2 linked regions of the Teredinibacter purpureus genome follow. The protein of the gene in region 2 interacts with the protein of the main gene of each other region in a pairwise test. Links are inferred from orthologs where the notes say so. Each region holds a gene or a part of one and is shown on either strand. Other genes may lie near its edges. The genes, in order: H5647_RS20480 and lepA.

The links.
Region 1: the proteins of lepA (region 2) and H5647_RS20480 interact in binary tests that used the Escherichia coli proteins (3 or more experiments, as listed by UniProt). The link is inferred for Teredinibacter purpureus from one-to-one orthologs.

What each region holds. Positions count from the first base shown.
Region 1 is NZ_CP060092.1:4,596,624-4,611,961, reverse strand. The notes cover bases 5,942-8,744. They hold H5647_RS20480 (zinc transporter ZntB), read right to left. Parts: upstream 7,926-8,744; coding sequence 6,957-7,925; downstream 5,942-6,956. Other genes in these bases: H5647_RS20475 (class II fumarate hydratase), read right to left, coding at 7,996-8,744; H5647_RS20485 (mechanosensitive ion channel family protein), read right to left, coding at 6,039-6,914. Outside these bases: H5647_RS20520 (universal stress protein), read left to right, coding at 1-603; H5647_RS20515 (LEA type 2 family protein), read left to right, coding at 695-1,324; H5647_RS20510 (hypothetical protein), read left to right, coding at 1,412-1,684; H5647_RS20505 (mechanosensitive ion channel family protein), read left to right, coding at 1,732-2,562; H5647_RS20500 (sigma-70 family RNA polymerase sigma factor), read left to right, coding at 2,608-3,192; H5647_RS20495 (BON domain-containing protein), read left to right, coding at 3,252-3,779; H5647_RS20490 (potassium channel family protein), read left to right, coding at 4,030-5,760; more of H5647_RS20475, read right to left, coding at 8,745-9,363; aconitate hydratase AcnA, read right to left, coding at 9,378-12,050; H5647_RS20465 (FMN-binding glutamate synthase family protein), read right to left, coding at 12,104-13,342; H5647_RS20460 (cation:proton antiporter), read right to left, coding at 13,607-14,812; H5647_RS20455 (DUF21 domain-containing protein), read right to left, coding at 14,846-15,338. UniProt on the Escherichia coli protein: Zinc transporter. Acts as a Zn(2+):proton symporter, which likely mediates zinc ion uptake. Purified ZntB reconstituted in liposomes also binds and transports Cd(2+), Ni(2+) and Co(2+).
Region 2 is NZ_CP060092.1:4,093,464-4,108,853, forward strand. The notes cover bases 3,702-6,556. They hold lepA (translation elongation factor 4), read right to left. Parts: upstream 6,102-6,556; coding sequence 4,302-6,101; downstream 3,702-4,301. Other genes in these bases: lepB (signal peptidase I), read right to left, coding at 3,702-4,288; H5647_RS18290 (Do family serine endopeptidase), read right to left, coding at 6,300-6,556. Also shown: H5647_RS18255 (response regulator), read left to right, coding at 1-628; DNA repair protein RecO, read right to left, coding at 667-1,368; GTPase Era, read right to left, coding at 1,384-2,274; rnc (ribonuclease III), read right to left, coding at 2,330-3,019; H5647_RS18275 (DUF4845 domain-containing protein), read right to left, coding at 2,994-3,404; more of lepB, read right to left, coding at 3,425-3,701; more of H5647_RS18290, read right to left, coding at 6,557-7,682; H5647_RS18295 (SoxR reducing system RseC family protein), read right to left, coding at 7,810-8,262; H5647_RS18300 (MucB/RseB C-terminal domain-containing protein), read right to left, coding at 8,402-9,412; H5647_RS18305 (sigma-E factor negative regulatory protein), read right to left, coding at 9,525-10,310; RNA polymerase sigma factor RpoE, read right to left, coding at 10,543-11,124; nadB (L-aspartate oxidase), read left to right, coding at 11,482-13,128; H5647_RS18320 (hypothetical protein), read right to left, coding at 13,139-13,606; H5647_RS18325 (FAD assembly factor SdhE), read right to left, coding at 13,642-13,893; CAF17-like 4Fe-4S cluster assembly/insertion protein YgfZ, read left to right, coding at 13,997-14,989; H5647_RS18335 (HDOD domain-containing protein), read left to right, coding at 15,118-15,390. UniProt on the Escherichia coli protein: Required for accurate and efficient protein synthesis under certain stress conditions. May act as a fidelity factor of the translation reaction, by catalyzing a one-codon backward translocation of tRNAs on improperly translocated ribosomes.

The sequences.
Region 1 (15,338 bases), 510 kb from region 2 along the record:
AAGCACAGAGTAGTTGATGTTATCGATGCGGACTATTTGATCTCGCTAGATAAATGCCTGAACGCTCAAGAAAAGAATCTGCTGATTATCGACAATCAACCACCGGGTAAAAGGCATTCGATTTTCCAGCAGCTTGGCCAGCTTCCTTGTTCGGTATTGCTGCTGACAACAACGTCATGGCATACCCCCTTCAAAGTGGTGGCTGCGGTTGATCCGCTGCATGAAAACGCACGTCCGAAAACACTGGATACATCGATTGTTAAATGGGCTAAAAAGTGGGGCGGTAGACTGGATGCCAATTGGCAATTGATTCATTGTTGTTTTGTACCGGGAGTTTTTTTGGAGCATAAAACGGCTATTTTGGGAATACACCGTGAAGGACTGGATGATTTTGCCAAAGAATCGGCGGTGAAAGCATCGCAAACCACGCTACTACAGGGTAATCCTGAAAATGTACTCCCGGAATATATAAAAGCGAACCACAGTGATTTGCTCGTTATCGGCTTGGTGGCGAGGACGCGCTTGGGACATTTTTGGGTCGGCAGTACAACCAGCGCGTTGTTAGAGTCGCCACCTTGTGACATGCTGCTCATCAAAACATAATCGGCAGCGTGGGAAGTTTACAAGGCCAAAATAAGAATTGATTTGAAAACGACGTAAACAATCTAAATAGAAAGCTCTGGACAAAACGGCAATGAGAAGGCCTATTAACAAGACTGAGTACGCCATACCGTTATCTACGCGGGGCATCTCGCCGGTGTTGATATCCTACAGGGCAGTAAAAAAACCAAGTGCTAAGAAAATAGCAGTAATAACAGGCAGTGCATCAATGAAACTGCGCTGCAGATTGTTCGTTATTATATCGGTACTTCTCTCGCTACTGTGGCAAGCGCCGTTGGTTGCTGAAACCACACAGCTAAAACCGCCGATGATTCAGTTGCGAGATATAGCACTGGTTTCCTTCAATCTGGATGTGGTGCATATCGTTATAGACTTAGAGGTTCGCAATCCTAATTCAGTCGATATGGTTGTTGAAACGATTCTCTACGGCCTTACTTTGAATCAAACTCACATCAAATACGGTCGTATTCAGCAGCAAGAACACTTTTCTGCGAACAGCGAACGCTCAGTTCGAGTTCCGGTATCCCTGGCGTATGATCAACATCTGTCTGATATTCTTACTGCCTTAAGCCGTACAACATCATCGTCTTATGAAATCAGTGGTAGCGTGAAACTCCAGGGTGAAAATACGCCGTTGCTTTTCCACCATGCCGGACCATTGCTTTTACCACGATTGGCCCAGTCTGTTGAGGGCAGTGAATAGCGGCAAAATGCATTGGAGTAGAGTGGTGAATAAAATTGTGACTTTGCTGCTTATCGCTGAGTCTATGATCGAAACAGAGGATACGCTATGAACGACCTTTCAGACGAAGAAAAGCAGTTGCGCGATAGATTGGGAATTGAAATTCCAGAACCACCAGCCCTGGAAGGACTCCTCGAAATAACTGTTCGGCAAGCCAGTGTACAGACCGGCGCCCGTGATTTATTAACGCTCGCTATTTCGTCTTTCTTTGCCTTCTTATTGGCTTTTTGCGCGCCGATAGTAGCCGCCTCAGCGGCAAGAAAAGGAAGACGTTTCACATCGACTGAAAACACTAAAAAATTTAGAGCTAATAGCGATTAAAAACCTTTTTTGCCTAAATAATCTTACAATATTTTGAGGAGTACATCATGGAAAAAGTCAATGTCTGGAGCGAAACGATTCTCACTGTAATGACTACTCTTTGGGGTAAGCTTGCCGGTTTTTTACCTAATTTGCTGGGGGCTATTTTATTACTCGTAATAGGTTACTTTGTCGCTAGATTTGTTGGATTTGTGTTAGCCAAAGGACTCAATAAAGCAGGGTTTAATGAACTCAGCAAGAAGGTGGGTGTAGCGGCGACGATGGCGCGTGCCAATATCACGCTCGATGCTGCTGAAATCATCGGCAAAATCGCGTTCTGGATCATTATGCTGACATTCCTGGTGACGGCTACTGAGGCCTTGGGTTTGCCCAGAGTATCGGAAACCATTGATGAATTTGTCATGTACTTGCCCAAGGTCATCGCGGCAGCCCTTATTCTTATTATAGGTTTGTTCGTGGCACACTTTGTTCGCGATTTGATTCGTACCGGTGCCGAAGGCATCGGTGTAGAGTATGCGAAACCTCTGGCATCAGCGGTTTATGGTTTATTATTTGTGGTGATTGTGTCGCTGTCGATTGGCCGGTTGGAGATTGATACAGGCTTATTGGATACAGTTATTTCGATTTTTATTGCCGCTATTGGCATTGCCGCTGCATTGTCTCTTGGCTTGGGTAGTCGCGATCTTTCTGCCAATATTCTCGCTGGCGTGTATGCGCGTGACTTATACCGCGCCGGGGATCAAATACAACTGGACGATATTCGCGGTACGTTGGAAAGTATTGGTACGGTTAAAACCCAGATCAAACAACAAGACGGCGACCTGGTCTCGGTCGCTAATACGATCATTATCAATGCCAAAGTCAGCGTGAAGCGCTGAACGCCTATTCATTTATTCATCGCGGCCATTTAAGGATGCGATATTATGCTGTTGGCTCAGGAACCCATGGTGACGAGTAACACGCCTTCGGCTGACTGTGGCGATACCGAGTTGGTCGCGCAGGCTATTAAAGAGTTGCCTTATGTGACTCGGTCCTATGAACTGTTGATCAAACGCTATTACCCTCTCATCTACCGCACCTGCTTTGGCATATTGCGTGATAGCGGTGAAGCTGAAGAAGCCAGTCAAGTTATCTTGCTTAAAGTGTTCAATGGCTTGCCGCGTTTTCAAGAGCGCTCAGCGTTTAAAACCTGGCTGACAAAAATTATTCATAATACCTGCTTTAGTCGCCATCAAAAACTGAAGCGGGATCGGGCGTTCTATTCTGCGTTTACAGAGCAGAGCGATGATAACCATAACGATCAACAGGATGAGTCACCGGAGTCATTATGGAGGGATAGCTTCGATGTTATGGTTGATTGTTTAAGTGAGGAAGAACAACATATTCTCAGTTTACGTTTTGTTAGCGAGCTATCTTTGGCAGAGATCGCCACCCTGATGGAGTTGGGGCTTAGCGCTACTAAAATGCGTTTTTATCGCGCATTGGAAAAATTGAAAGAACAACTTTGAGTGCTAAACAGACAAACACGATTGGTCAGTCAATGAACCAAAGTGAGGAGATTATATCCATGGAGAATAATCGGACATCATTTAAATCCTTGGCTTACACTTTTTTATTGGGCGCTGTTGTTGGTATTGGATTAACCGTATTTATCGCCATAAAATATAATTTGTATAGCGGCTATGAGAATAGTGGTGATGCAACTGCAGTAGAGCCGGCACACAAAAAAGACGCTAATGATAGTGTTAATCTATCCGCTGCGACTGCGTTAATGCTAGATTTATCGCCTATTTTTGTCGAAGACGAAATGACCCGCAATGGTCGTGTTATACGGACGAAGAAAAAAGCGAGTAAGGCTGTCGAAGCCGCTATAAGTGATGAGAGTATTCGCGTAAAAATAGTACAAGGCTATGCTAATGATCCAGTGTTGGCCAGAAGTGTTATCAAAGTGCAATCCCGTAATGGCAAAGTATCATTATCAGGGGGTCGTCTTCCACCAGGATTTATCGGCCGTGCTATTGTTCTCGCTTACAATACAGAGGGTGTAATATCCGTTGCTTCGACTATAGAAATCAAACTCAGGCAGCAAAAATAGACATCAAAAAAGTATCAGAAATTTACTTTAAGTAGTCAGCTATCATGTATGAATCATTAGTTCAAACACCCTATTTATTAGTATTACTGATTTTTTACCAAGACGTAGTTTTTTAGGCAATGCATTTTCGTTGCCAGGAAAACGTCGATGAGAATAATGCCTGGTGTCCTACCCGATTAAAAAGTCAAACGGTAAAAATGGATGTCAGTAGTGCTGATAATTAAGCTATTCTCCTCCGTGTGGAAATGTAATGTCAGAAAATAAACATTCAGTAAACACTTGGATTAGTGTCAAATGTGAGTTGCTGTCATCTCGTTTGAAGAAGCTGATCAGGCGGCGTGATGTGAAACAATTTTTGCGTTTTATATTAATTCTGACGGGCTTAATCTCTGGATACGCTGTTATTTTCCAGTTGCTGATGGCCTATGAGGGGCAGCAGCATTCAATGATCTCCGGTCTTTACTGGACGCTGTCAACGATGTCTACGCTAGGCTACGGTGACATCAGTTTTGTGAGTGACATTGGTCGAGTGTTTTCTATCATCGTACTGCTATCAGGCATGATCTTTCTGCTGATTATTTTGCCTTTTACTTTTATCGAAATGTTTTATGAGCCTTGGATGAAAGCCCGCGCAGCCAATCAGATTCATCGAAGTGTTTCAGCACAGATGAGCGATCATGTGATTCTAACGTTCTACAGCCCGGTAGCACGTGCGCTAATAGATAAACTAGAGCATTTCAATTACTCCTATATTGTTGTCCTTCAAGAACTCGACCAGGTGATTAATCTGATTGACGATGGCATCAATGCGATGTTCGGTGAGTTAAATGACCCTGACACATGGGTTCAGGCCCGTGTTGAAGAAGCGGCGATGGTAGCAACAACACGCGACGATATCGTGAATACTTCTGTCGTTTTTACGATACGCGGGGTGACGGATTCAACACCGGTGATAGCGACCGCAAGAGAAGAGGCGGCTGTAGAGGTACTGAAACTGGCAGGGTGCAGCCAGGTGCTTGAACTTACAAAGCTAATGGCAGAGGCACTGAGCCGCAGAATTGCGGGTAGTTCGAAGTTTCCACATATCATCGGCAGGATTGATGACCTGCTGATTGCGGAGGTTGATTCAACGCGTACGACCCTTGTTGGAAAGGGGTATCTGGAAGCCCAAACGATAACCAGCATCAGCATTATTGGCTACTGGGCGCGAGGAACATTTGAAATTGCGCAACCTGAAAGTATCATCGAAGAAGATACCTTACTGGTTATAGCGGGCTCTGCGGATCAGTTCAAGGAGTTCAATGCCAGTTTTCAAGCGGAGCAAGCAGCGACTGAACCAAACCCTGTCATCATTATCGGCGGAGGCCGTGTGGGCAGATCAACCGCAGCAGCACTGCAACGACGTGGTATGGACTATCGCATCGTTGAATTGATTGAAGAACGTGTTATGGACAGCGACAAGACTATTATTGGTTCGGGCGCTGATAAGATGGTACTGGAAAAAGCGGGCATAAAAAACGCACAAACCGTCATCATTACCCCCAGGGATGATGAAACCAATATCTACCTAACCATTTTCTGTCGACTACTGCGACCCGACATACAGATTATTAGCCGAGCCACTTTCGAGCGCAATCTGGCGGCACTGCATCGTGCGGGATGTGATATTGCGCTGTCCTATGCATCGATGGGTGCAAACGCACTCTTTAATTTTCTGCAACGCAGTGACTTGCTGATGATTGCTGAAGGCTTAGATGTGTTTAAAGTTCAGGTACCGAAAACGCTGGCAGGAAAAACATTGGCTGAATCGAACTTTCGACAAATGACCCACTGCAGTGTGATTGGTATCGATCTGGATGATAAGACTATGACTAATCCGGGACCGGATTCTATTTTACCAGAAGGCGGGGAGGTTGTGTTAATTGGCACCCCGGCAGGTGAAGCTGAGTTCCTCAGACGCTTTAATTCTGAATCCGAATAGGCCTGCAGCACCTTCGTAGTTAGTTTATTCCGCAATAAATTGCTCAAATCTTTGAATTCCACACTCTATCCAATGATCAGTTTGATATCCGAGGGTATAGAGTTTTAGCCTCAAGCAATGTTTTTACCCGCAGTGACGATGCACAGAAACACTACCTGTTTTATAAAGAGGTGCAACTTTAGGGGAACGGAATTGTTGGACGCGTATGAGTAAGCAGGGTTATTATCTGGATGAAGTGCTCCTCATCGCGGCGTTAACGTTCAATACCCATTAATGGGCTATTCAGTGCACGACTTAATGTTCACTGTTCCGTCGAGATGGATATCCCTCTGTGGAAAAGCAATAACAATATCATGCTCACGAAAAAGCTCTTCAATGCGAAATCGAATATCACTACGAATAACCCGTAAATCTCTTTCACTGCTAGCATTCATCCAGAATGAGCTATCAAACATCAATGCGTTGTCGCCAAAGTCATCAAAGATAACTAGCGGTTCTGGTTCGCGTAGAATTTGAGTATTTTCATCTATCGCCTGCCTGATTAATTCAGCGACCTTTTTTACCGGTGAGCCATAGGCAACACCCACTTTAACTGAGGTGCGAGATAGTCGATCAATTAATGTCCAGTTGACGACGGCATTTTCCAATAGATGACTGTTGGGGACTAAAAGATGAACGCCATCGACTCGGCGAATGCGTGTAGAGCGGGTGTTGATTGACTCTACTGTACCTTTGGCGGTATCACCAATCTCCAAGAAATCACCTATCTTAATTGGCCGCTCCCACATTAGTATCCAACCACTAATAAAATTATTAATGATATTTTGCGCGCCAAAACCTACGCCAATAGCCACCGCGCCTGATATAAACGCAAATGCCGTTAAGGGTATATTGAAAATATCGAGTGTGGTGATAACCAGAATGATGAGTGTCAAAACAAAGAGAATTCTTCTCACCAAATGAATAACATCGGCATTGACATGTCTGGCTTCCAATTGCTTGACTATTTTACGAGATAACCATCTTAGTGTGAGAAAACCCAATAAGAGTAAGAGCGGAAGAAGCAATAATTTGCTAACCGTTACGGAGGTATCGCTCAATGTAAATAGAGTCGTATTTAGTATATCTAGAATGAGTGCTTTAACATCTGACATAGGTATCCTTTTTTATTCATAACTGTTTTCTGATCGGGGTGTTTAAAACCACTTAAAAAATTTAAATAAAATTACTTGAATAATAACGACCGTCACTAAACTAGCCACAAAATATGAAAAAGCTATGTTGTTATCTACGCCGGGCATACCACCGATATTAATGCCGAATAAACCGGTTAAAAACCCCAGCGGTAAAAAAACAGCGGTAATCACCGATAGCACATATAAGTTGCGATTGAGTTGGTCAGACAATGCGTTTACCAGCTCATCTTTGACCACTTGTGAGCGTTCCCTAATAGCATCCAGTTCTTCGATGCCTCGCATTAGAATATCCTGAGCTTCCTGAAGGCGACGTAGGTTCTTGCCGGTTAGCCAGACAACTTCGGCATAGCGTAGTTGGTTAATGGCCTCTTTTTGTGGTGCGATATAACGACGTAACAATATCGCTGATTTTCTAATCTCGGAAATGTCGTGGCGCAGTTGACGATCAGGTTTGTCCAGTATCCGCGATTCCAGCAGACCAATTTTTTCATCCAGCTTGTCAATTCCGTTTTCTATATAATTAAATAATCTTGAGCTGATAGCGGCGAAAGTGTCGCCGATGGTTTTCGGCCCATGTTTTTGATTGAAGCTATCAGCTACTTCCATTACGGCTTTGGATTTTCGATAGCGCAGGCTGATGATTCGAGTCTCAGTAATCCATAGCCGAACGGCGACCATATCCTCCGCTTGGCCACCTTCATTGTGGTTGATACCACGCAAAATAATAAGCACTCCATTTTCTAGCTCGAGCATACGGGGCCTGGCGTCTTGATCGAAAATGGCACGCACGCTGTATTCGTCAATATCTGGAAATGTGTGGTGGACAGTGCTTTCGGAATCTGGATGATTGGCGTCAAAATGAAACCACAAGGGGTGATTAGATTGGCTGATTTTCTCGAGATCTGTGTGCTCGATAGCACCACCATTGCCATCTAGTTCTTTTGCAAAAATAAGTGCAGAGTCAGGCATTGTCTTTTTCCTTATTGTGTACGAATCACCGAGGGCAAACTTGGTTGAATACAGTCTTATTACACGGATTTTATACTAGGTTTTTCGGATCGAGTAATTGCTGGAGCCGATCTTCATCAATGTCGGTCATTTCTATAGCGACCTCTAATATGGAGCGATTGTCGTGATAAGCGCGCTTGGCAATTTCGGAGGCCTGACTGTAACCTATTTCCCGATTTAGTGCGGTAATGAGCACAGGGTTGCGTGCCAGATGTTTTTCAGTGGCTGTTTCGTTGACCACGAAGTCTGCAATCGCTGTTGTTGCCAGGCAGCTACAACTGTTTGCCAGTAGCTGAATACTTTGCAGCAGATTAAAGACAATCACCGGTAACATCACATTGAGCTGAAAATTTCCCGATTGACCGGCGATCGTTACCGTTGTGTCATTGCCAATGACTTGTGCTGCCGCCATCGCAACAGCTTCGGGTATCACTGGATTAACTTTTCCCGGCATAATACTGCTGCCGGGTTGTAGGGCCTTAAGACTGATTTCACCTAAACCCGCCAAGGGGCCGCTATTCATCCAACGTAAATCGTTAGCGATTTTCATCAAGGTTACCGCTAGGGTTTTGAGCTGACCGGACAATTCTACCGCTGTGTCCTGACTACTTATCGCGGCAAATAAATTATTGGCAGGTTCAAATTGAAGTGAGGTGAGTACAGATAAATGTTTTATAAATACCTCAGAGAAACTCTTAGGTGCATTGATCCCGGTACCCACAGCGGTGCCGCCCTGTGCCAGTTGACGAAGACGTTGCTGAGTATCATTAAGGCGTTGCTCTGCAAGTTGCAGTTGTGCGCGCCAGGCTGATAACTCCTGAGTGAAGGTCAAAGGCATAGCATCCATTAAATGAGTGCGCCCCGTTTTGACCTGCCCTGTCAGCTCACTTTCACGTTTGGCAATGGCGTTAGTTAGCTGATGCAGCGCGGGTATTAATTGCTGATGCAGAGCCAGGCTGGCGCTGATATGGATGGCGGTGGGGATGACGTCGTTACTGCTTTGGCTGCAATTGACGTGGTCGTTGGGGTGTACCTGGCGCTTTAGTACCTTGCTGGCCAATGTAGCAATGACTTCATTGATGTTCATATTGCTGCTGGTGCCGGAGCCGGTTTGAAATACGTCCACTGGGAATTGATCCGCATACTTACCCTCGGTAATATCAAGCGCGGCAGCACTGATGGCCTCGGCTATATCAGTATCGAGTTCGCCCAGTTCATTATTGGTTTTGGCCGCCGCTGCTTTGATCAACCCCAGACTGCGAATAAAATCCCTTGGCATGGGAATGCCACTAAGGGTGAAATTGTTAATGGCTCGTTGGGTTTGTGCACCGTACAGTGCCTGTTCAGGAACAGGGATTTCGCCCAAACTGTCTTTTTCAATCCGGGTGTTTTGGGCCATGACACTCGCTCCTGTTAATTGTTAACAATTCGGTTGAGGACATACCTGAGGACTCCACCCGCGCGGTAGTATTCTATTTCCACAGCGGTATCGATGCGCGATTGCAGCGTGATTTGACGCTGTTCACCGGACGGATAATGAATCAAGGCAGTCAGATGCTGCTTGGGTTGCAGTGCTTGATCCAGACCGAGAATGTCGATATGTTCATCGCCGGTGAGTGCCAGCGTTTTTCGATTGTCACCCGGTAAAAACTGCAAGGGTAATACACCCATTCCGACAAGATTAGAGCGGTGAATACGCTCAAAACTTTCTACAATAACAGCCTTTACTCCGAGCAGTAATGTACCTTTAGCCGCCCAGTCGCGGCTGGAACCGGTGCCGTATTCCTTACCGGCAACGATGACGGTTGCCGTTGCCTTGGATAGGTAGTGCATGGCTGCATCGTAAATTGGCAGAGCATCGGTACTGCCGGAAAGTCGTGTATAACCGCCTTCCAGTTTCGGGGTCATTTCATTGCGAATACGAATGTTGCCAAAAGTGCCACGCATCATGACTTCGTGATTACCACGCCGGGAACCGTAGGAATTAAAGTCAGGTTTAGCCACGCCGTTCTCCATCAAATACTGAGCAGCCGGGCTGTCCGCCGGGATGGCTCCGGCGGGGGATATGTGGTCGGTGGTAATAGAGTCGCCCAGCATCGCTAGCATGGGTGCGCCTAGGATGTTGCTTTGGTTGCCTTGATATTGTTCTTCAAAGAAGGGGGGCAGGCGGATATAAGTGGAGTTAGGCATAAAGGTATAGGCCGCGTCATTACCACTATCGATAGCTCGCCAGGCGGCGTCACCCTGAAAAACCGCACTGTACTGTTTTTTAAACATGTCGCTGGTGATGGATTGCATTAGCTCGGCTATCTCTGCATTACTGGGCCAAATATCGCGAAGATAAACCGGTTGACCGTCCCTGTCATTACCGATCGGCTGGCGGCTTAAGTCAATGCGGGTGGTGCCCGCCAAAGCATAGGCGACAACCAGTGGCGGTGAGGCTAGCCAGTTTGCTTTGACCAGTGGGTGAATCCGGCCTTCAAAATTTCGGTTGCCCGACAATACGGATGAAACGATCAGATCGTTAGCCTGTATCGTATCCTCTACCGCTTTGGATAATGGCCCTGAATTACCGATGCAGGTGGTGCAGCCATAACCCACCAGGTTAAATCCCAGCGCATCCAACGATGCTTGTACACCGGCTTTTAGCAGGTAGTCGGTAACGACTTTTGAGCCGGGGGCTAAGGATGATTTAACCCAGGGTTTTCTCTGCAAACCTTTGGCGAGCGCTTTTTTGGCCAACAACCCGGCGCCAAGCATGACGGCGGGATTAGAGGTATTGGTGCAAGAGGTGATCGCGGCAATGGCAACATCACCATGATGCATTTCCAGATCACTGTCCGCTAGCGGGAAACCCTGGTCGAGCTGGCCGAGTTTGCCTTCCAGTTCAATATAGCCATCCATCGCCGAGTGCAGTGCTGACACAGTGACACGATCCTGAGGGCGTTTCGGCCCGGCCAAGTTCGCCTCGACGGTTGCCATATCCAAGTGTAGCGTGTCAGCAAAATTCAGTGTTGGGCTATCTTCATCGCGCCATAAGCCCTGTGCTTTGCAATAGGCTTCGACCAGCGCAATACTGTCCTCGTCGCGGCCACTTAAGTGCAGATAATGCAGGGTTTGCTTATCCACGGGGAACAAGCCGCAGGTGGCGCCATATTCCGGCGCCATATTGGCAATGGTCGCGCGTTCGGCCAGTGGCAAATGATCAAGCCCCGCGCCGTAAAATTCAACAAACTTACCCACCACCCCGTGTTCGCGCAGCAGTTGCACTATTCTCAGTACCAGATCGGTGGCAGTAATGCCCTCGGCTAGTTGCCCGGTCAGCTCAAAGCCAATGACATCTGGTATTAACATGGGGATTGGCTGTCCTAGCATGGCAGCTTCAGCCTCAATACCACCGACCCCCCAGCCCAATACACCCAGCCCATTGATCATGGTGGTATGGCTATCGGTACCTACCAGCGTGTCAGGGTAGGCCATGAGTTGGTCGCCGTCCTGTTCAGTCCACACCGTTTTGGCCAGATACTCCAGGTTAACCTGATGGCAAATTCCTGTGCCTGGCGGTACCACACTGAAGTTATTAAACGCACCTTGTCCCCATTTCAAAAATTGGTAACGCTCACTGTTACGCTGCATTTCGATGTCAACGTTTTCGCCAAAAGCATCTGCGGTGGCAAATTTGTCGATATTCACCGAATGGTCGATGACCAAATCTACCTTTGATAGTGGATTGATTTTCTGTGGGTCTATCCCTTGCTCAAGCAGCGCATGGCGCATAGCGGCCAGATCGACAACGGCTGGCACCCCGGTAAAATCTTGCATCAAAACGCGCGCTGGGTGATAGGCTATTTCCTGATCGCTGCCGCGACCGGCGCTGGCTGCCAGCGCTTGTATATCTTCCCGGCTGCAAGTTTGTCCATCTTCATGGCGAAGCAGGTTTTCCAATAAGATTTTTGTGCAAACCGGTAGCCGGTTAATGGCTGACAGGGTTGCTAACTCACCACCATTGATTGCGTAGTAACTGAATGTAGTGTTGTTAACCTGCAATGTGTTGAGGGTATTAAAAGAGTTTTTTGAACGAGTCATCGTGAATTGCCTCGGGGGTATGGATTGCTGTAAGCATTACAGGGTCTATGTTTTTAATCAAAAGCCATTGATTTCCCATTGTCTGCAATAGTACGTATGTGTTGTCGCGTTAGTTGTCGTGGGTCTTTAACGCCGCAGGAATGAGCGATAGTTGTCACTTCTTTTATCATGTTGTTGGCGTAATGATTAACACGGTGAGCCTTGTCGAGTGGGTCTAAACCTGCCTGAAGCCGTTTATTGTGTGTCGTTACGCCGGTAGGGCAGGTGTTTTTATTGCACTGCATCGCCTGAATACAGCCCAGAGAAAACATAAAGCCGCGCGCATTATTAACAAAATCAGCTCCGGCACACAGTGCCCAGGCGACATCACTAGGATTAATTAACTTGCCGCTGGCAATGACTTTGATGCGTTCACGTAAACCTTGCCGAATAAGGATGTCGACGACTTGCGGCAAACTTTCGTAAACCAACATACCCACATTATCGATCAAGCTCATCGGTGCTGCTCCGGTGCCGCCATCACCACTATCTATAGTTATAAAATCCGGTGCACTTGCCTGGCCTCTTTTGATAATCGCCTCGCACAATAACTCCATGTCAACAGGATTGCCTATGCATAACTTAATGCCCGTCGGCTTTCCGGTAATTGTTCGTACATGGTCGATCATAGTTAATAAATCATCAGGCCCCTCGATTTCGGGAAAACGATTGGGACTGATGGCGGCTTCTCCGGGCGCAATACCTCTGATACGGGCAATTTCTTCAGTGACTTTAATGGCGGGTAAGATGCCGCCTTTGCCGGGTTTTGCCCCTTGGCTGAGCTTGATTTCAAACATTTTAATCGTTGGATGGTCTGCCAGTTCTTTCAGTTTTGAATCAGAAAAATCGCCGTTATGATCACGCACACCAAATTTACCGGTGCCGATTTGAAACACTAAATCGCAACCACCTTCCAGATGATACGATGATAGTCCACCTTCACCCGTGTTAAGCCAAATGCCAGCCATCTTTGCCCCACGCGATAATGCTCTAACGGCGGGCACTGAGATGGCACCATAACTCATGGCAGAAATATGGAAAAATTTTTCACAATAATAGGGGGTAGGTGTGTCGGGCCCAATAATAATCCCTGTTGTATCAATCGCTTCATTTTCCAGAACGGGATAGAGCCCATTGGCAAAAAACACCGTACCCGGAATGGACAGATTACGACTTGAGCCAAAGGCGGTCGTGGAATCGAGATTTTTTGCGGCACGATAAACCCAGTTACGTTGGGCACGGTTGAACGGCATTTCTTCACGATCATTGGCAAAAAAATACTGGCGGAAAAATATCCCCCAATGCTAAAACACATAACGCAGGCGGCCGATAACCGGAAAGTTATGACGGATGGCCTGTTTGGTTTGTAATTTATCGTTGATATACATCCAGACAATGACTGCGGCAAAAAAACCTGCAGCCAGAACAATACTGTAAACCAGTATTTCAACAATAAACTGATAGTTTTTCAGGTGTTCGATAGTGTCAGTGCCTTAACCATCCTCGATGATTTTTACTTAATCAGCAGAGTGTTGATGCGCTTTGTTTTGATGAGGGGATGGGCGATAAACCCAGTTGCGTAATACCAATGGCGTAAATACAGCCGTTAACAAACTCATTAGCACGATCGCGATATAAGCAGCCTGTTCAATGGCGCCAGAATTGAGCGCTAATAAAGCCACCACCATGGCGATTTCTCCACGTGGGACCATACCAACACCGATAGCGATAGAATCTTTATTGCTCATACCCAACAAGCGTGCCGGTAGACCACAACCGATCAATTTGCTGGCAATCGCTGCAACCGTCAGCGCCAATAAAAACAGAAACATGTCAGTGGTGAATGCCGATACATCGACTAAAATTCCCAGCGAAACGAAAAAAATGGCACCAAAGACGATACGTAGGTAATCCGCGCCTTCATGGAAATTACGGCTGTGTTTGAGGTGTACGCCTTCCAAACTGACACCGGCAATAAAGGCACCGACAATAGCCGACAAACCCATCAGTTCAGCGACAATGGCATAGGCAAAGGCCAGCATCATGGCGAGGACAAAAACCGCTTCTGTATAACGTTGAGCAAAAGCAGTGCCGTCGAGTTTGGTAATCCAGTGGCGGAGATAGCGCTGGCTTAATATGACACCTGCCACTAAAAACACCACGGCTTTCAATAGCATAAAACCGATGTCAGGCAGCGACGCTTCGCCACCGCCTACCTGCAGGCTTATAGAGAGTGCTAATAGCGCCAGTACATCGTCAATAACGGCGGCACCGATAATGGCTTTGGCTGCCACACTATCGAGCTTGCCCATTTCGCGTAGGGTATCGGCGGTAATCGCAATGCTGGTTGCGGACAAAGCCACACCAATTAACGTGGCTCGGCCAGGGTCAAAATCAAACAACAAAGCTAAACCAAAACCGCAGGCCCAAGGCACTACTACACCAAACAAGCCAATGACAGCATAGCGTAGTTGCAGCAGATCCTTAACCTTGAATTCCAGACCGATGGTAAACAGCAAAATTGCAGCGCCCAAATGACCGAGACTGGAGACGAAACCGGTATAGGTTATCAAGCCAAAGACGCTGGGGCCGATGATGATGCCCGCCAAAATTTGTCCTACTACTGAGGGTTGTTTGAGCATAGAGGCCAGCAGGTAACCGCTCAGTGCCATAAACAGCAGTACGCTCATTTGAAATTCAACGGAGTGCATGACATGGTTCATAAGACTATTGCTCCAGATTATCTATCCAATGATTCAGGTACCCGCATGGATGCCTTTTAATAGTCGTCCAAGGATGTCAGCACCGGTAATGACTCGGCGCTGCTCGGACCACAACAAAATAATGTCGTGATCAATGACGCTATCGCACTGAGTATCGTGGCTCTTCTTTAGCTTACCCAGTACATCCCCCAAAGGTAATTGCGGGTTAGTAATGACAATAGGCCGATGACAATAATCATAAGGTTGAAAGTCAGCGGATGGTCTAAACAGAGCGGCGCGTAAAAAACCATCAGCATCCAACACGACCAGTGGTTGCTGCTGTTGGTTAACGAGTACAACCCACTTATGGCCGGAACACTGTACTTGTTGCAAAAACGGATCATCTGCTGAAGGTTTAAAGTCTGGCAGTATCGGTAGGTCCAAATGGGTGGGTAATTCGATAATACTCTCTGGATCTAAAGTCTCGCCTTCATTGCACACCGCAATATCGTCGATTTGCAGGAAATTAAGCGCACCAATTCCCTCG
Region 2 (15,390 bases):
GCAAAAATCAAAATTACTATTGGCGGGCATGGACGATTATTTAACGAAGCCCGTGAGTGAAAACGAACTACAACATATTATCGATCGCTGGGTCGCACGCAATCCGTACAAGCGCAACACCAATGAGCACAACCTTGCCGCAAACACCACTATCGTCGAGACTAAAACCTCAACCGCCAATGTAGCGGATACAACGAGTATCGATACCGCCGACGAAGCAGCAGCCAGTATCGAAAAAGTCACAGAGAAACTCGTCGATATCCAACAATCATTATCTTTGGCGAAAAATAAACCCGATCTCGCCAAAGATATGCTCGTCATGTTGCTTGAATCTTTACCCATGGCTAAAAAGGAAATGTCGACCTACCTAAACGAAGGGAATCACAAGGAACTTCAAGAAGTTGTCCACAAGCTTCATGGGGGTTGCTGCTATTGCGGTGTCCCCAAACTACAAAAATTAAGCTCCGAGTTAGATTCAAGACTCCAACACGCACTCCAACACAACGAGCTTCCCCCACTTCTCGAAGAGAGCATCGCACAACTTCTATCCGTTATTGACCAAATGTTAGAGTGGCACGAAGCCATTGATGTAAGTGCGCTTTTTGACGAAGATGAATCGACGACTTAATGTGCCCTCAATTGCACGGTCGGGCAAGCCTTGGCGAACTATTTAAATAGCTCGCGACTCACCAACGGTTTGCCCCCCAACGCTTCGTTCAATGCCACTCTGCAAACTTGCTTAGCCGCTAAACGAGCGCCCTCGGCAGCCCATCGCCCTTCTGCGATAGCCTGAAGCTGGCTACCGCGTAGGGAAAGCTGTCTCGAATGAGGTACAACGGGTGTAAACCCCTGTGTGGGGCTGAAGGTATAATAAAATTCACTGCTTGCCTCAATAGAGTTACCTTGCGCATCTTGCAGGAAATCAATACCAACACCCAAATCATCCAATAGCAAAAATTCAAATTCACGCAACACGACATCAACCACCTCTTTCTCCACAACACTTAACTGCTGCAAACAACGATGGTACGCTTCAAACAACCGAGGATGGGGGTCCTCTGCAGCGAACAACCGCTGAATCAATTCATTAATATACATTCCACAATAAAGAGACTCACCTGCGTGTAACAATGGCGGGTGTTCAATTTCAATTTGCGAGAGTGTTCTGAGTGTGTTTTTGCCGTGATAACTAATTGAGAGCGGTACAAACTGCTGTGGTTTACTGGAACCAGAAGATTTCCGGTGACGGGTACGAAAAACGGTACTTACCCGGCCATAGTGCTGGGTAAAAAAATCAATAATAATGCGGCTATCGGTAAAGTTTCGCCAATGTAAAACAAAAGCCAGCTCGTCCTCTACCTTTAGCATAGCCCATTTCCCCGGCTATTCGTCTAACCCAAGGCTGCGTAAAGCTCTAACATCGTTAGACCAACCGCGCTTCACCTTCACCCAAAGATTTAGCATTATTTTGCAGTCAAAGAGCCTTTCCATATCTTCACGCGCTTGCTGACCAATCTGTTTGATACGCTCGCCTTTATCACCGATCAGCATTTTTTTCTGGCCACTTCGCTCAACTAAAATAGCCGCACTAATGGTAACAAGCCTATCATTTTCAACAAACTCTTCAATTTCTACTGCTGTCTGATACGGAACTTCATCGCCCAACTGCCGAGTAATTTTCTCCCTTACAATTTCTGCCGCTAGAAATCGAGAATTTTTATCTGTAATCTGATCTTCTGGATAGAAATGCTCTCCCTCTGGTAAAAAATTTGAAACAAGAGCTTCTAGTTTATCCAAGTTTTGATTTTTCAATGCAGAAATAGGCACAAGCTCTGCTTGAGGAAGCTGCTGAGAAAGATGCTGTAAATGTGGAAGCAACTCGTTTTTATCGTCTAGCTGGTCGACTTTATTGACCGCGATAATAACGGGACATGTAACATTTGAGACTTGCAAGCAGACCCACGCATCCTCGTCCGTCCACTGCTTTCTATCCACTACGAATACCACCACATCAACATCTTTCAATGCAGACGAAGCGCTCTTATTCATAGCTTTGTTAATCGCTTTCTCCTGATTTTTATGAATCCCAGGCGTATCAACAAATAACATCTGTACACTGCCTACCGTTTTTATGCCAAGCACATTGTTACGAGTAGTTTGGGGTTTACGCGAGGTAATACTAATTTTTTGCTCGAGCAAATGATTCAATAAGGTCGATTTACCCACATTGGGACGACCAACAATCGCGATGTAGCCAGATTTTAAAGAAGACATAATTAACAATTTCGCCTGATAATAGGGAGAGGGTGCTAGCGATACCGCAACGTAACTATTTGACGCCTAGTGCCAATAGCATTTGTTCCGCTGCCTTTTTCTCGGCTACACGCTTGCTGCCAGCGATTGCAATAGTGGTTTTTTGTGCGCCGCCAACATCGCAGCTCACCTCAAATTCAGGTGAGTGGGAGTGACCAAAACACCGCACTACTTCATACCGTGGCAGGGGTTTTTTATGCTCTTGCATATACTCCTGCAGGCGAGTTTTTGCGTCCTTTGCGGTCTCTGCGGGAGAGGTTAAGTCAAGCCGTGTATCAAACCAACGTAACACCGCTGTTTTACACGTTTCCATTCCCGACTCGATATAAATTGCACCTAACAGTGCTTCAACTGCATCAGCTAAAATTGATGCTCTACGAAAACCACCACTTTTCAATTCACCTTCGCCTAATTGCAGGTAATCGCCCAACTGAAAATCTCGGGCAATTTCCGCCAAAGTTTCGCCTTTCACTAAACTCGCTCGCAAGCGGCTCAAATCACCTTCGCGCGCAGTAGGGAATTTATGAAACAAGGCTTCGGCAATAAAGAAATTCAACAACGAGTCGCCAAGAAACTCTAAGCGCTCATTGTTTTTCGGCCCAACACTCCGATGAGAAAGGGCTCGATATAACAGAGTCGGGTCTTGGAACTGATACCCCAACGCAGATTCAATTCGTGCGCTATTCAGCTTCGATAAGGTACTCACAACATAATTCCGGCTGGGAAGTGTCAAGCTGACTTTTAAATATCAGCAACACTTCAATATTGGCAAACATAGGTACACGTTTTTCGTATACATTGTTTATTAACACGCGGTCATTCTTACGCACTACTTTAAATGCAGTCCCTTCTTCACCGCGCACATTATTTATCATCATAAAATTTTCAATTTTTCGATAAATATCGCGTTTATCCATCGCGCCCAAATTAGATTCCTGCTCTGAAAGCGATTTCAATGCTCCCTGAACTGCCCAATTATCTAAATAATGGGGGCCAATGCGAAACACGCAAAAAAACAAGCCCCCAAAAAAGAGAATCATGAACATCGTATTGGTAGAAATAAATCCAAACTGACAATTGGGTTTGTTCATAACATCTATCCAAGTGGTACTTATATTGAGCCTGTTCGAGAAAAACTAGGCAAACTCAAAAACTTGTCCCAGTGCATCCATATAGCAAATGCTTTACCTACAATTCGATCTTCCGGCACAAAACCCCAATCTCGGCCATCTGAGCTGTTATCGCGATTATCACCAATCATTAGATAGTGCCCTTGCGGTACATCCCAACTACCATTGACACTAAGCCGCCCAGGAATGGTACATTTGCGCATTCGGTGGGTTTCGCCATCTATATTTTCATCGGTGATTAAATAACTACCGCCTCGAGCAGAACAAAAATCGACACTTTCGATTGTCTCTCTTAGCACCAAGGTCTGCTCTGCTTCGACACCATTAATATATAGCACGTTATTCGTGTAACGGATTTTGTCGCCCGGCAGCCCAATGACGCGCTTAATAAAATACTGGCTGCGATGAGGCGGAAAAAACACCATCACATCACCGCGCTTCGGATCACTTACAGGAATAATTTTATTACGGAATACCGGCATACGAACACCGTACGCAAATTTATTCACAGCAATAAAATCGCCCACTTCCAGCGTAGGCACCATAGATTCTGAAGGGATTTGAAAGGGCTCGATAATGAACGACCGTAGAAAGAAGACCAAAAACAAGACAGGAAAGAAAGATTTAGAAAACTCTACAACGGATGGTTCTGCCGCAACCGCCATATAAGCTTTTACGTAGCCCTCGTCCTTCTCCTTTTGCGCGTCAGTTAAATGGGGAAAGCGTGCATCAACATTCGCGATAGCTGCGCGACGAGACTTTTTCAACATTACAATATCGTAAAGCCAAACCATGCCGGTACCAGCAACGGCCAACATTAAAATTAACGGTAAATTGATATCCATATTTGTCCTGTATTTAACTATCGATTTTAAGCACAGCCAAGAAAGCTTCTTGTGGAATTTCGACACTTCCCACTTGCTTCATACGCTTTTTACCGGCTTTTTGTTTTTCCAACAATTTCTTCTTCCGGCTAACGTCCCCACCATAACACTTAGCCGTTACGTTTTTGCGCAACGCTTTTACCGTGGTTCTCGCAACGATTTGACCGCCAATAGCGGCTTGAATAGCCACATCAAACATTTGTCGTGGAATAAGCTCTTTCATTTTATCGGCTAATGCACGGCCTTTGTAGTGAGCGTTATCACGAAAAATAATCAATGCTAACGCATCAACTTTTTCACCGTTAATGAGTACGTCAAGGCGCACCAAATTGGAGGGCGCAAACCGTACAAAGCTATAATCTAATGAGGCAAACCCACGGCTTACCGATTTTAGCCTATCAAAAAAGTCCATAACCACTTCATTCATGGGTAATTCATAGCAGAGCGACACCTGCCCGCCAACATATTGCAAATTTTTCTGAATACCACGTTTTTCAACACACAGCGTAATGACAGCGCCTAAATAGTCGGACGGAACGAGAATATTCGCTTCGCAAAGCGGTTCACGCATTTCGTCAATTAAGCTGATATCCGGTAATTTGGAAGGGTTATCCACATAAATGGTTTTCCCATCATTTGTTACCACTTCGTAAATTACAGTAGGTGCGGTAGTGATAAGGTCGAGATTATATTCCCTCTCTAGTCGCTCTTGGATAATTTCCATGTGCAGCATACCAAGGAAGCCGCAACGAAAACCAAACCCTAAAGCATCTGAACTTTCAGGTTCATAAAATAAGGAAGCATCGTTTAGGGTTAGCTTGGCCAAGGCGTCGCGGAACGTCTCGTAATCATCGGAGCTTACGGGAAATAGACCTGCATAGACTTGTGGCTTTATTTTTTTAAAGCCTGGAAGCATTTCAACATCGGGGGTCTTTGAATGCGTTAACGTATCACCCACTGGCGCGCCCAAAATCTCTTTAATTCCTGCTACGACAAAGCCCACCTCCCCCGCATTTAAGACACCGGTATCTTTTCGTTTCGGGGTAAAAACACCGACGATATCAACACCATGGGCTTTACCAATGGATTTTGCGATTATTTTGTCTTTTGTTTTTAAAGATCCCTGGGTCACGCGAACAAGCGAGACAACGCCAAGGTAATTATCAAACCAAGAATCAATAATAAGGGCTTGAAGCGGTGCATCAACATCGCCAACAGGCGCAGGAACATCGCGTACCAGCCGCTCTAATACATCCTGAATACCCAAACCAGATTTCGCGCTACAGCGCACTGCATCAGTAGCATCGATCCCTATAATATCTTCGATCTCTTCTGAAACTCGCTCCGGCTCTACCTGAGGCAAGTCCATCTTATTCAATACGGGGATAACTTCTAACCCTTGCTCTATAGCCGTGTAACAATTGGCGACAGACTGGGCCTCTACGCCCTGTGCGGCATCCACCACAAGCAGTGCACCTTCACAGGCGGCCAAGGAGCGCGACACTTCGTAGGAGAAATCAACATGACCGGGAGTATCAATAAAGTTCAGTTGATAGGTTTTACCGTCTTGCGCGAGGTAATCCAATGTAACGCTCTGAGCCTTAATAGTGATGCCTCTCTCGCGCTCGATATCCATGGAATCCAGCACTTGGGCTTCCATTTCTCGAGCGGATAGGCCGCCACAGTCTTGAATAAATCGATCTGCGAGGGTCGATTTACCGTGGTCAATATGGGCAATAATAGAAAAATTTCGGATATGACTAAGATCGGTCACGAGGGCTTGCTACTCATCAATGATTAAACGGCCTAGATCTGCTTTATGGGCCTCTATTACAGAGCCCGTATCAGCGACTCAGAGGGGCTTTCGGTGGCGCAAGTCTACAGTATTTAATAAGCCTAAGCTATGCGAGCACCACCCCCCCGAAATTACTTGAGCGTGGCGCTGCTAGGCTTGAAGGCACTAAGATTAAGGCTACTGTAGCCGTATCGTTCTGAAGGTTGGGCGGCCATCGCGGAAAAACCGTATGGGCTGTAAACTATCGGAAGGCAAATTGGCTAATATCCGACGGTAATCCTCTACTGTTTCTATCTGTTCGAACCCGAGCTGCGCGATGACATCTCCTGGAGCAACGCCGGCATCGGCGGCAGCACCATGAGGGTCCACCTGAGTCACCGTTACACCACCGGTTAACCGCCACTGATCGCGAAGCGATGATTCAATCGTTTCAACCGTTAAGCCTAGACGGTCCGCCGCGGTACTCGGTGACACCTCAGTGATTGTGGCCGCAGCATCGCCGCCCTCTAAGCGCCCTACCGTAACGTCAATAGTTTTACGCTTTCCTTTACGCATAACGACTACGGGTACTTCGCTATCAGGCTGAGTTGAGCCCACCGCGTGAGGCAAGTCACCTGACGTAAGAATGTTACGCCTTGCGAACTTCAGAATAATATCACCAACCATGATGCCCGATTTATCGGCTGGGCCACCGGGCTCCATTTGAGCAACAAGCGCTCCCTGAGGCCGTTTTAAACCAAAGGAGTCGGCTAAGTTCTTATCAACCTCTTGAATAACAACGCCCAACCAACCCCGATCCACTCGGCCTTTTTCTTTTAACTGTTCAACAACGTTTAATGCGACGGTCGACGGTATAGCGAACGAGAGACCAATGGAGCCGCCCGAACGTGTATAAATTTGAGAGTTAACCCCAACAACTTTACCTTCCATATTAAACAATGGCCCTCCCGAATTGCCGGGGTTAATGGCGACATCGGTCTGAATAAAAGGCACGTAATTTTCGTTTTTGTCTGTTGGAATACTCCGCCCGATTGCACTCACAATTCCCGCACTTGCCGAAAAATCTAATCCAAAAGGAGAGCCAATGGCAACTACCCACTCACCTATGCGCAACTCATCATTGGTGGCCAAGGTTAAAAATGGTAATTTTTCTTCATCAATTTTTAACAGGGCCAAGTCTGATCGGGGATCTGAACCAATAACCATTGCTTTAAATTCGCGGCGATCAACAAGCCGGACCACGATTTGGTCTGCATCTTCAATCACATGATAGTTAGTTAACAAATAGCCATCGCTCGAAATAAGAAACCCAGACCCCATAGAACTCATATTGCGCTCTGGCATTTCTCTAGGCTCAAACAGGTGCCGAAATATATCAGGAATTTGCTGCCCTGGTGGGAGACTAAAGCCACGCGGCTTTACCGCCGTTGTGGTGTTTATTTTTACCACGGCAGGAGAGCTTTTTTCAATTAACGGGGTAAAGTCGGGAAGATTATAATTGGCTGCTGAAACAATCAATGGAAAGGCCAAAACTATAAACACAAAAAACCGTACGATCATTTATTTTCTCCGCGAAAGTATTTTTTCAATCCTCTGGCTTATAAAAAGCAATTTGCGCCAGTTAGTTATCAGAACCTCAAACTCGCCTTCTGGTTCCCAGCATTCATAAAATTAGTGTAGGCCTATATTAGTCACCGACACTAATCACCGAAGACAGTTGACCCAACAACTGAGGCCTTACGCCTTTCCTGTTTGGCAAAAAACGAACAATACCACCGCCAATCAGCAAGCCCACAACGGCAGCAAGCATCATAAATATTTCCGCAACGTCACTATACGAGGCCCCTGCCAATGCCAGAAACATACACAGCAAAGGTAATCCGTAACTTAATAGAGCATCCAGCACCATGGCGGTTTCATCAACACCAATTAGCACGTCATCCCCCAACTGAGGCCGACCATGAGTGGAGTCAGACGAGTAAAATGCTTTGATGCACGTAAGGTTACTATCAGCGGCGACGAGTAACTTCTGGCCACAACCATGCCGGGCACGACACTGACCACAGGTCGAAAGTTTGAGAGTTTCGACCCAAACGCCATCACACTCAACTGCGATTACTTTGCCACTTTCACTTAACACTCGAGATAAGCCTATGATTCTCTGCGATACAAAAAACAGATAATGGATGAAATTGCGGGGTATTGTAGACAGTTTGGGGGGTTATGCCCAAAAAACAAGGCACCCCCAACACTAAGACGGCATTGCAAGATGATGCCCGTTAGGGAACGGGCGTTAAAAGCGGCGTAGAAATAGACTGCAATATTCTAACAGCGGCCGTTTCTGGCACTTCCCCAACTAACGAGAGATGCACAACTTGCTCTTCTGCTCGACGTAAATCCATCAAAATTAATGTCGCACCGCGCTGTGCCATTCCTCGAGGAATCTGCTGGACATCCTCGTTTTCTGGCACGAGCTCAGGATTAACAAAAACAGAAAAGGAAGAAAGCCCATCGGTATACGTGTGCACAAGACCATCCTGCTCTGTCCAGCGGGAATTGGCGCGAGTGAAGCCGACAGGCACCCAGCTAGGCATCCACTTATCCACACCTGCGCTAGCACCAACCTCAGCGCTCTTGCGCTCTGTGGCCACCTCTACACACGGCTGATCGGGCTCAACCGAGGTAAAACTCTCCAGCTCCTCACTGTCCCATTCAGGGTTATGATCAAAGGCAACAAACTGCATGCGCTCCAGTACTTTGCTACGCGAAACAACCAATACCTTTAGCAACACGCCAGACTCAACATCTACACCCAAGCTCATACCGTAGCGATCATTATCTTTCGGCAGCAGTTGCACCACAGCCACCTTTCGGCCGGCAACTCGATCATAGCCTTTATAGTATAAATGGTAATACTCGTTAAAATGTAACGCTTTGCCACTACCCGTGGCCAACATTGCACCTCTCACCATGCGTCCGCCGAGCGATTCGCAACTGGCCGTTCGACCATCACGGTTTAGCGTTCGCGTAGGCCCGTTCAGCAAAATATAACGCTCATTTTCAATGTTGTTCACAACCGCATGAGACACATCAATGGTTTCTAAGCTGCCGCCATGCTCATACGTAAACACACCGCGATAATTCTCGGTACGCATCGCATACGTTAACCTTGCAAGAATTTTCTCCGCAGAAGGCTCTGTTTCTACCGCATAGGTTTCAACACAAACAATACAGAGCGCGACAACGCCGAATAAGGCTTTTATATAGCGGCTTAAACAAAACGGGAACACGAGTTACAACACCTCGTTGGCAACGATTTAGTAATAAGGGAAAGATGAACGAAAAGTAGTATTTAAAACGTAGAAACGACCGCATTAACCCGCAAGACGGCCGTCTCAATAATTATTCTGAGTCGCGAGGCACTAATGTCTGACTTTCTACCACAGAGGCTTCACCTTCAGCAATTGTCGGTGCAGATACGGCATTCAAGTCGGTTAGACGCGCAAACGAAATAACACCCAAATCACTATTGTCTGATACCTGGCCAGCATGGATCATCATAAGACGGTCCAAATGCGCCTGTAATTCAGCATCCTCGACGATTTGTGCACTTTTGCTGCCTGTTGTGGGTAGCGCCTGAGTGATTGCACCTCTAGGCAGGGACGGTTGCTGTGCAGTGTGAGCTGTACTTACAGTACGAGCCGATAAAGTTGGCGTATCGAACCCGGCGGGAACAACCGCAGAATTCAAATCGGGCGCAACGAAAGGCTCCAGTTCTGCAAGAGCGCCATCCGTAACACTATTGCCAGCACCAAACCCCGAATACTGCTGAACACCCACCAACAAACCAAAGGCAACCGTCGCAGCAATACTGCCTTTAGCCATAATATCGACCCAACGACGTTTGGCCGACGGCGAGGATAAGGCGTGAGCCGGTTCCAAATCAATTTCAGCTCGAATATGAGCGGAAAGATCGACCCCCATTAATGGAGAGCTCTCGTTCTTCATTACAGCGCTGGCCATGTGATAGCGATGCCAAGTCGCACGAACATTTTCGCTTTGCTCTGACTCTCTTAGTACACGCCGTAGATCAAGTTCATCACCTTGATCGTCCAGCAATGCGGATATAGATTCGCCAATAGCTGTGCTCATTGTTTCGGGCTTTTCATTCTGTGCAGAAGAAGTCATATCTACTAACGCCTGGAGTATTACACCGCCAATGCGGCAATTATTTTAGAGAATAACCGGTAAATATTATCGATTATCAGCCCTATAAAGTAGCCTTATTCAGCCGCTATTCAGGACTCACACAATCTGACCACCGTGTGCTCATTTTGTTTCACTTATCTCAACATTTATTAACGAACCATGCGTCACGACTATCAGCAATGACCAAACAGCGGACTCACTCAATACCCACCTATAGCAAATGGGCCATCTGTTTATCAATAGATTCACGTGCACGAAAGATACGCGAGCGAACAGTGCCCACGGGACACCCCATAACCTCTGCAATATCTTCGTAGCTTAACCCTTCCATTTCTCGAAGCGTTACCGCCGTACGTAAATCTTCCGGCAAGTCGCGTATGGCTTTTTGTACAACATCGTCCAGCTGATCTCTCATTAGCTGCCCTTCAGGAGAGCCGAGATCTTTCAGTTGTTCACTGCCACTGTAGTACTCCGCATCTTCAACATCGACATCGGAGGCTGGCGGGCGCCGCCCACGTGAGACTAAGTGATTTTTTGCCGTGTTGATCGCTATTCGATAAACCCATGTGTAAAACGCGCTATCACCTCGAAAATTAGGTAGCGCTCTATAAGCTTTGATAAAGGTTTCTTGCGCGACATCTTGAACTTCAGCACTGTCTTTTATAAAACGGCTGATAATCGCAAATATTTTATGTTGGTACTTCAAAACCAAAAGATCGAATGCTCGTTTGTCGCCTTTTTGAACGCGGACAACAAGCTGTGCATCTGTTTGCGAAGCGGGTTGCACCGCCATTGACTACTCCCCAAAACCTTCACTGCCGGAAGGCTTACTTAAATTCTATCGCTTTGATATCCAGTGACCGAAGAAACCCTCTCCACTGAGGATCGCTCAATTATTCATTCGTCTAGTCGCGTTGATTACCCACAAACTCTAAAACAAAAAAATGCTATGCCAATTCAGATGAATGAACACCCTTAAAGTTCCATGCGCCACTAACTAAAATAGAAACACCTTAAATTCAAGCGCTGCATCTATCCCCTAAGGTTAGGACATTCCCGCAAAAATCAATGTATCACCGCCGGAATATTACAGAATAATGAAGTACTTAAGGTATAGTAGACGCTGTTTGTAATGGCTCCCCCCACTTTTATGACTACTATTCGATCAATCTCAAACCCTTCTTATGATGTGCTTATTATTGGCAGCGGTGCAGCCGGACTAGCGCTCGCACTTAATCTTCCCTCTAGCCTTCGTATTGCCGTACTCAGCAAAAGCAAACTTAATGAAGGCTCAACCTGGTACGCACAAGGAGGCATCGCAGCAGTTTTAGACGATAGTGATTCAATAGAATCTCACGTAAACGATACGCTTAATGCCGGCGCGGGGCTATGCCACAAAGATGCTGTTGAATTCACTATTAGCCATAGTAAATCGGCCATTCAGTGGCTTATAGACTTAGGCGTTAACTTTACCCGACAAGCGCAGTCTGGAGATTTCCATCTCACGAGAGAAGGCGGGCATAGTCAGCGTCGCATCATTCATAGTGCCGACGCCACAGGAAAAGCACTACACACCACCCTGCTCGAAAAAGTGCATAAAGCCGACAACATCGCTCTACACGAACATTACGTCGCGCTGGATCTCGTTAAACAGGTCGACCCCAACAGTAAAAAGTTACGCTGTGCTGGTGCATACGTATACAACCGCAGCACCGAGAGCGTAGAAGCCTTCACCGCAAAAACCGTTGTACTTGCCACTGGCGGTGCCAGTAAGGTCTACCTCTACTCATCCAATCCCGATGGGGCGAGCGGTGATGGCATAGCAATGGCTTGGCGTGCAGGCTGCCGCGTCGCCAATATGGAGTTCAATCAATTTCACCCCACGTGCCTGTACCACCCAAAGGCAAAGTCCTTCCTCATTACTGAAGCTGTTCGAGGGGAAGGCGGCAAACTTCTATTACCCAATGGTGAACGGTTTATGGATAGCTTTCATGAACTGGGAGAACTCGCCCCGCGCGACGTTGTTGCGCGTGCAATCGACCACGAAATGAAACGATTGGGTAGCGATTGCGTTTACCTCGATATCAGCCACAAATCTGAAATATTTATTGAGTCTCACTTCCCTAATGTACGACAGCAGTGCCTTGAATACGGTATCGATATCACTAAAGAACCCATTCCCGTTGTACCAGCAGCTCATTATACCTGTGGCGGTGTTATGGTAAACGAGCACGGCCAAACCGACCTACACAACCTGTATGCCATAGGTGAAACCTCCTTTACGGGGCTTCACGGGGCAAACCGCATGGCCAGCAACTCATTGTTAGAATGCATTGTATTCGCCCAATCTGCCGCTAAAGCTATCAAAGCCTCTCTTCACGAGATTTCTCCGCTTCGTGATATCCCTCCGTGGGATGCAAGCCGCGTCACCAACTCCGACGAAGACGTAGTCATTTCTCACAATTGGGATGAACTCAGGCGTTTTATGTGGGATTACGTCGGTATCGTGCGTACACAAAAGCGATTAGAGCGTGCTAATCACCGCATCAAATTACTGCAGAAAGAAATCAACGATTACTACTCTAACTACAAGGTTGGAAATGATTTAATCGAACTACGAAACTTGGCCGTTGTAGCTGAACTCATTATTGGCTCTGCCATGCAAAGAAAAGAAAGTCGTGGGCTGCACTATTCTCTAGATTACCCCGACTTAGCTGAATTCGCGCAAGATTCAATACTGGTACCTATGAATTTTGCAGCGCAAAATATTATTGTCCATCATGAGCACAAAACCTAGACTTTAAACCCTAGTTTTCTGCGCCTATGCTAGGCTCGAACGCCTCCGCCGAAAGTTGCTTCAGCTCTATACGCAACACTCGAAAATCACTTGGCTGCTCAACGCTTTGTTTTATTAGTACAAGAGAGGCACTCGACCCTCGTGACAACTCCAGAGACTGGAATTTAATAATCACCAAAAATCGCGTTAGCACAAGCTCTTGAATATACACAGATAGGAATTGATCGTCATTCCCGCGCAGAATCGACAGCCTGCCCTCATCAATTTTAAGCGCTGTAATGCGCCTCATTGCAAACCAAACATACTTCAAATAAAGAGCGCTCAGGCTAACCCCTATCAACGCAATCAACGTCAACCACCACACAGTGCCTAATGCAACAACTAACACAACAACAGCAACGAACACACCAAGAACAGTCCATTTAAGCGCTATCGCACCATGCACACGAAACACTAATGCAGACGATTTCTTTACCATAAAATTGGGGCTAGCGCGCACGAAATAACGATAGCTTAGGCCTCAGGCTGCAGGCCAGTATTGTTTCTCACGATTTTCACTATTTGACGAATATCGGCTTCATCTGGCTCGCCCTTTTGTAAAAACCAATTAAACATATCCTGATCTTCGCATTCCAACAGCTTTTCAAATAACGCTTGCTCTTCCGTCGGGAGCGTTGAATATACGTTTTCGACAAATGGCGCTAAAATTAAATCTAACTCCAGCATGCCACGACGCGCAGCCCAGCGTAATCGATTAAGATCCATAAATAACAACACCTACCAATTGAATTCTAAAATTTCGGCGCAATTGTATCACGCAAGCCCGTCAATTTTTCGACGAAACCTCACCAACCATGCAGTGGACTTTATGACCAATTGGCAGCAACGATTAGATAACCACCCCTTATTGGACGCGGCCAGCATTGGCTCAGACCAAAATTGCCTTGCCATACTCAGCGAGTACCGCCTATTAACGGTATCGGGGCCTGACTCGGTGACATTTCTACAGGGGCAATGCACTTGTGACATCAGCCAATTGAACTCAGATCACTGGCTGCTAGGTGCACACTGCAATATTAAAGGGCGAATGCACAGTAGTTTTTATGCAGCGCGCATTGATGAAAACACGATTGGATTACGCCTGCACAGCAGTATTGCAGAAAACGCATTAAACGCATTAAAAAAATACAGTGTTTTCTCGAAGGTTGAACTTACCCTAGCACCCGCGTGGATTATGGGCCTGAACCACCCAGATCAGTCGACGCTACCCAATACAACAATAAAGCTGCCGCCCGTTAACGAAACGTCTCACCCAGAAAACGGCCTAACCGTTCTGCGCCTAGACAAAAACCGCAGCGAAATATGGGCCTCACAGGCCGCTGCTCTCGACCATTTATGGCCCCACATTACTCAAGGGCTAAACCTAACCTCTCAAGCAGTCTGGTCTCGGCTGAATATTGAACAAGGTATTGCCGAAGTCCGTGCAGAAACGGTAGAAGCCCTCTTACCGCAAGAGCTTAACTTTCAGCTCATTAACGGTGTATCTTTCAGTAAAGGCTGCTATACGGGGCAAGAAATCATTGCCCGGCTTCACTACAAAGCAACCCTTAAAAAACACCTCTATCGCGCCACGACAGCGTTACTCGACAACGAATCTTCACCCATTTACGGAACAGAAATCGTTGATAAAGACACAGGAAAACGCCTAGGTTCTGTTATTCAAAGCCTTTCTGGCAACAATAATCAGTGGCTACTATTAGTGCTCGTGAACGACCTCGCCGTTCACACAGATTCCGCCGTTTTAGCGCTAGGCTCCCAGCCAAAACTTACATGGCAGCCGTTACCTTATGCTATACCTTAGAGTAGCGAACACCTACCCCAACCTCGTCGCAATATCCATCTAAACAACCACTCCTCGTGCCTATTAGACGGAGCTGGCTGAGGTGACATTCGCATTTATCTGACTCCAATCACAATGGGAATGTGAATATGAATGACCTTGCCACCAAGGTTTCGAACGACATCAATAAAGCTATCGACAGCGACCAGCTCGTGCTGCCCACGCTACCCGAAATCGCACTTAAAGTGCGAGAAGTGGCCAATGACGCCGATGCTAGTATTAAGCAATTAAGTGATGTTATTAGCTCCGATGCCGCCCTAACAGCCCGTATTATTAAAGTCGCCAATAGTCCTCTATTTCGCGCGCCACGCGAAATAGAGGACTTAAATATGGCGCTCTCTCGCCTAGGCATGCAATACACT